Linked DNA regions of Magnetococcus sp. PR-3. The protein of the gene in region 1 interacts with the protein of each later gene in a pairwise test. Links are inferred from orthologs where the notes say so. Each region holds a gene or a part of one and is shown on either strand. Other genes may lie near its edges.

Region 1 (3,021 bases):
CAGCGTGCATCAATACATCTACCCGATGAAAAAGAAGTTCTGTTCGTAAAGCCCCAAAGCATGCGCTAAGACAAGACGCCTGCCCGTATTAGGGCAGGCTCTTTTATGGGTTATGCCCCACCACCCCGGCCAATATCTCATCGCTGATCCCTCAAACTGTACGGTCATATTTCAACATCCCTTCCCCTGCTTGGGGATCCCCAGTAGAGTATAGGATTGAAAGAAATTTCGGGGCATACCCTGCCCTGCTCCACCACGCCACGGAGGGCGTGTTTCATGGAAGAGATGCCATCCCGCATCATCTCGGGGGATCCCGAGCACGGTGAACCGTTCCAAGAGAACGGCCTACGCCCTAAATACCTCAATGACTTTGTGGGGCAAAAAGCCTTAAAGGCCAACCTCACCGTCTTTCTGCATGCCGCCAAACAACGTGCTGAAGCCATTGACCATATCCTACTGCATGGCCCGCCAGGGCTGGGCAAAACCACCATGGCGCAGATTATCGCGTCAGAGATGGGTGTCGGCCTACGTTCAACATCCGGCCCGGTCATTGATAAAGCCGGGGATCTAGCCGCACTGCTGACCAACCTAAACCCTGGTGATGTACTGTTTGTCGATGAGATCCACCGTCTAAGCCCAGCCGTTGAAGAGATTCTCTACCCTGCCATGGAGGATTTTCAGCTGGATATCATGATTGGTGAAGGGCCTTCAGCCCGATCCGTCAAGATTGACCTTCCCCGTTTTACCCTGGTTGGGGCCACCACCCGTGCCGGTATGCTCACCAGCCCCTTACGGGATCGGTTTGGTATTTTGGCCCGTATGCAGTTCTATGAGCCCGATGAACTTCAACAGATTGTGACCCGCTCGGCAGCCATTATGGAGATTGAGATCTCCCCCGAAGGGGCATTTGAAATTGCCCGTCGTTCACGGGGTACCCCACGTATTGCCAACCGCCTGCTACGCCGGGTCAGAGATTTTGCTCAGGTCGCCGGTCCTGGCCATATTGATAAGGACCTTGCTGACCGGGCCCTTTTGGCTTTGGAGGTGGATCGCAGCGGTCTGGACAACATGGACCACCGCTTGCTTAGTGCCCTGTTGGACAAGTTTGGGGGGGGACCTGTTGGTTTGGATACCCTAGCCGCCGCCATTGGTGAAGAGCGCTCAACCATTGAAGATGTCATTGAGCCCTACCTGATCCTACAAGGGCTGCTGGACCGGACACCAAGAGGACGTAAGGCGACACCATCCAGTTACGAGGCCATGGGTCGTCCGTCACCCCGTAACCTGCAGCAAGGAATGCTGCTATGAGTTTGTTTGAACAAGCGATTCGGGTCTATTACGAAGATACCGATGCCGGCGGTGTGGTTTACCACAGTCGCTACCTGAACTTCATGGAACGCTGCCGGACAGACTGGTTACGAAACCTGGGCGTGGAACAAGAAAGTTTGGCACACGCAACCGGGTTACGCTTTGCAGTCACACACATGGAGATCGCCTTTCAGAAACCGGCACTCCTTGACGATCTTTTGACGGTTTCTGTGTCGGATCTCCGACGCAGACCCGCCAGTCTTGCTTTTACCCAGGAGATCAAACGACAGGATACCCTGCTCATTCAAGCAACCGCCCGCGTGGCTTGCCTGGATGAAAATTTGCGCCCGGTACGCCTGCCCGTTGATCTTTTGCAACGATTGCCACAATAGAGGCTGTCATGAATAACCACAGCATATTTGATCTCATTGCCCAGGCCGGACCGGTGGTACAGCTGGTGATGTTCTCCCTGCTGGTTGCATCGGTGGTCTCATGGGCCATCATTTTTGATAAGTGGCGTCGTTACCGTCGTATCAGCCAGGATGCCGAGGCTTTTGAAGAGCGCTTTTGGAGTGGCGGCAGTGTTGCCAGCCTCTTTCAGAGTGCCACCAAAGAGTGGCCTGATAGCCCCATGGTGGTGATGTTCTCCGCGGGGTTCCGCGAGTGGAAGCGCTGGGAAAGCAATGAACCCACGGCCGACAACGAGGGGGATTTGGTCACCAATGTACGCCGTGCCATGACCGTGGCCCTAAACCGTGAGATTGAAACCCTGGAAAAGGGGTTAACCTTCCTGGCAACCGTGGGCTCTACAAGCCCCTTTATTGGCCTGTTTGGGACCGTATGGGGCATTATGAACGCCTTCTTGGGCCTAACCGGTGCCAAAGCCAGTACCTTAACCATGGTGGCACCCGGTATTGCTGAAGCACTCATTGCCACAGCCATGGGCCTGGTTGCAGCCATTCCTTCGGTGATCGCCTACAACAAATACTCCTCTGAACTACGCCGTCTACACGCCAAAATGGACAATTTTGGTGCGGAGTTCCTTAACATTTTGGAGCGCCGGGCCGCTGCCCGCCGCCGGGGGCAATGATATGGGTATGAGCACAGGCATGAGCGGTAATGGCGTACAACGCTACCAAGCCATGAGTGAAATCAACGTGACGCCACTTGTTGATATCATGCTGGTTTTACTTATTATTTTTATGGTAACCGCCCCCTTATTGACCCATGGCATTGAGGTAGATCTACCCAATGCTCAGGCCGACGCCATGACAGCCCAGGCCGAACCATTGACCATTAGCGTAACCGCCGACGGCACCCCTTCCATTGAAGGAGAACGCATGACCCTACCTCAACTGGTAGACAAAGTGCGCTATATCCGTCAATCCACCCCAGAGATCCGTATCTTTGTACGGGGAGACAGCGCCGCCCAGTATGGCAGCGTCATGGGGGTCATGGGCTCATTAAAATCAGCTGGCATAGAACAAGTTGGCTTGATAACAAAACCCAGCAATAGCTGAGTATAAGGGGTCTTTGACGATCATGTATGTGGAGCGGCAATTCTTTGGTTGGTCAGTTGGCCTGCACGTTGGTGTGGTGCTGGTTGTCCTGCTATTGCCGATTCTCAACCCCAAGGTTGGGGCTGAGCCTCAACCTATGATGGTCAATCTGGTGGATCTACCGGTTCAGCAACCACAACCGCCCACAGCTCCT
Region 2 (2,856 bases), on another replicon or contig:
CACCGATGCAGAGATGGTACGCAAACAGTTGGTTGAGCAAGTATGTGGCTCGGTTCGCTGGGAAGACTCCATTCGCGCCATGATCGCCCAAGGGGTCGATACCTTTGTGGAGATTGGAACAGGCAAGGTTCTAACCGGCATGCTGCGCAGAATTGATAAAGGCGTTAAAGGGGTTACCATCAATGGACCCGACGACCTCACTTCCCTGGCTGATTTGGGTTAACTTTCTGTCATCGCTTTAAAGGAACATGAAGATGAGTGATCGCGTTGCAATCGTTACCGGCTCTACCGCAGGGATCGGTCAGGAAGCGGCCAAGCTGTTAGCCAAACGCGGGTGTCGTGTGGTCGTCACCGGTACCCGAACTGAGAAAATTGAAGAGACACTAGAGGCCATCCGTGCTGATGGTGGCGTGGCCGAGGGGATTGCGGCCAATATTGGCGTGGATGAAGATCTAGATAAACTGGTGGCCTTTGCCCAGGAGAGCTTCGGTGGTGTCGATATTCTGGTCAACAATGCCGGCATTACCCGTGACAACCTGTTCATGCGTATGAAGGATGATGAGTGGGATCAGGTCATCGCACTTAACCTAAGTAGTGTTTTTAAGCTATCCAAGCGTGTTATTCGTACCATGATGAAGACCCGCTATGGTCGCATTGTCAATGTGACCTCGGTGGTTGGTTTTAGTGGTAATGCTGGACAAACCAACTATACGGCGGCCAAAGCAGGACTGGTTGGTTTTAGCAAATCCTTGGCTAAAGAGGTGGCTAGCCGAGGCATTACCGTCAACTGTGTCGCGCCCGGGTTCATCCAGACGGCAATGACGGAAAAGCTGAATGAAAAGGCTCAAGAAGCCATCTTGGGGCAGATCCCCATGGGCGCCATGGGTAGTGTTGATGACATTGCCTCAGCCATTGGCTTTTTGGCCTCAGATGAAGCCCGCTATATCACAGGGGAAACCATACATGTCAATGGTGGCATGTATATGTGATTAAGTGGTCATTGCCCTTTTTATAAAGCTTTGGTAGGCGGAGATTCCGGCTATTCGAGCATTTGCTTCGAAAAAGGGCAGTAAAAAGCTATTTCCCCGTGCTAGTGGGGGGGCGGCTGTGCTATATAAAACAATCTGGAGGGGATAAGCGGTATACTTTTTAAAAAGCTACCGTATCTATCCATCACCTTTCTTTAAGAACAACAGAGGAAGCGAACCGATGAGTGATATCGCGGAACGTGTCAAAAAGATCGTTGCAGAGCAAATGGGTGTTGACCTGGACAAAGTGACCGACGACGCCAAGTTTGTCGAAGACCTGGGTGCTGACTCCCTGGATAACGTAGAGCTGGTAATGGCTTTCGAAGAAGAGTTCGGCTGCGAGATCCCCGACGAAACCGCCGAGAAAATCGCCTCGGTGAATGACGCCATTAAGTACATTGGCGAGAACATGGAATAAGATCCGTTTTGGGAGAGGTGTGGATTTCCTAGGATCACATACTCAACCCATACGGTGACCATAGCCACGGCGTCCTGTTCTTATTGTGCAGGACGCCGTGTGCCGTTCCATCTTGTAGCGTATTGATTTATTGCATTAACCTTCCCTAAAAAGTCTGCTCAAAGGTTGAGAATTGGCTTTTAGGAAGCTGTCGAAAGGGTTCGCTCCGTGAATCACAGAGTTGTCATCACCGGTGTTGGTCTGGTTACCCCTCTGGGTGTGGGCAATGACGAAACCTGGACCAAGCTGATCGCAGGTGAGTCTGGTATTGCACCTTTGACCTCCTTCGATACCGAAGCCTACGCCTGTAAAATTGGCGGTGAAATTAAAAACTTCGACGTGGAACAGTGGATTCACAAAAAAGAGGTCAAAAAGATGGACCGCTTCATCCATTATGGGATGGCGGCTTCACAGATAGCCTGGGAAGACAGTGGCCTGGAAGAGCCTGAAGAGGAAGAGAGCTACCGCTACGGCGCCATTATTGGTTCTGGTATTGGTGGTTTGATCGCCATTCAAAATCAAGCCATTGCGCTGAAAGAGAAGGGCCCTCGTCGTATCTCTCCCTTCTTTATCCCGATGTCTTTGATCAACTTGGTCTCCGGCCAGCTTGCCATTAAATATGGCCTTCGCGGTCCAAACCATTCGGTTGTGACAGCTTGTGCCACAGGTACCCACGCCATTGGCGATGCCATGCGTATTATCCAACGTGGTGAAGCGGATGTCATGGTGGCCGGTGGTGCTGAAGCAGCCATTTGTGAGCTGGGTATTGGCGGCTTTGCTGCAGCCCGTGCGCTCTCTACCCGTAATGATGATCCCACCCGTGCCTCACGTCCCTGGGATACCGGCCGGGATGGTTTTGTCCAATCCGATGGTGCGGGTGTGGTGGTTGTGGAAAGTTATGAGCACGCCAAGGCGCGTGGAGCCCGTATTTATGCAGAGCTCATTGGTTACGGCATGTCAGGAGATGCCCACCATATTACGGCTCCACACCCCAGTGGTGATGGCGCGGCCCGCTGCATGACAGCTGCTCTAAAAGATGCCCAAATTGATCCTCAGCAGATCGGGTATATCAATGCCCACGGTACCTCAACCCCTCAAGGGGATATCATTGAGACCAAAGCTGTGAAGAAAATCTTTGGTGAAAGCGAAGCCAAAAAAGTCATGGTCTCTTCGACCAAATCCATGACCGGGCACCTTCTGGGGGCTGCGGGTGGTATTGAAGCCATCTTTACCGCCAAAGCACTGCATGAAGGGGTTATTCCCCCGACCATTAACTTGGATGATCCTGATCCTGAATGTGATCTGGACTATGTACCCCACACAGCACGCCAGGAACAGGTAGAGGCTGCACTCTCCAACTCATTTGGATTT

Evidence for each region. The genes of interacting proteins can lie anywhere in the genome.
Region 2: the proteins of ybgC (region 1) and V5T57_RS16730 interact in binary tests that used the Escherichia coli proteins (3 or more experiments, as listed by UniProt). The link is inferred for Magnetococcus sp. PR-3 from one-to-one orthologs.

Annotation. Positions count from the first base shown.
Region 1 is NZ_JBAHUQ010000013.1:124,102-127,122, reverse strand. Bases 11-3,002 are described here. They hold ybgC (tol-pal system-associated acyl-CoA thioesterase), read left to right. Parts: upstream 11-1,304; coding sequence 1,305-1,700; downstream 1,701-3,002. Other genes in these bases: tolA (cell envelope integrity protein TolA), read left to right, coding at 2,851-3,002; tolR (protein TolR), read left to right, coding at 2,400-2,828; tolQ (protein TolQ), read left to right, coding at 1,709-2,398; ruvB (Holliday junction branch migration DNA helicase RuvB), read left to right, coding at 277-1,308; V5T57_RS09425 (hypothetical protein), read left to right, coding at 11-49. Also shown: more of V5T57_RS09425, read left to right, coding at 1-10; more of tolA, read left to right, coding at 3,003-3,021.
Region 2 is NZ_JBAHUQ010000034.1:8,778-11,633, reverse strand. What follows is about bases 1-2,827. They hold V5T57_RS16730 (acyl carrier protein), read left to right. Parts: upstream 1-1,209; coding sequence 1,210-1,446; downstream 1,447-2,827. Other genes in these bases: fabF (beta-ketoacyl-ACP synthase II), read left to right, coding at 1,654-2,827; fabG (3-oxoacyl-ACP reductase FabG), read left to right, coding at 249-989; fabD (ACP S-malonyltransferase), read left to right, coding at 1-223. Outside these bases: more of fabF, read left to right, coding at 2,828-2,856. UniProt on the Escherichia coli protein: Carrier of the growing fatty acid chain in fatty acid biosynthesis.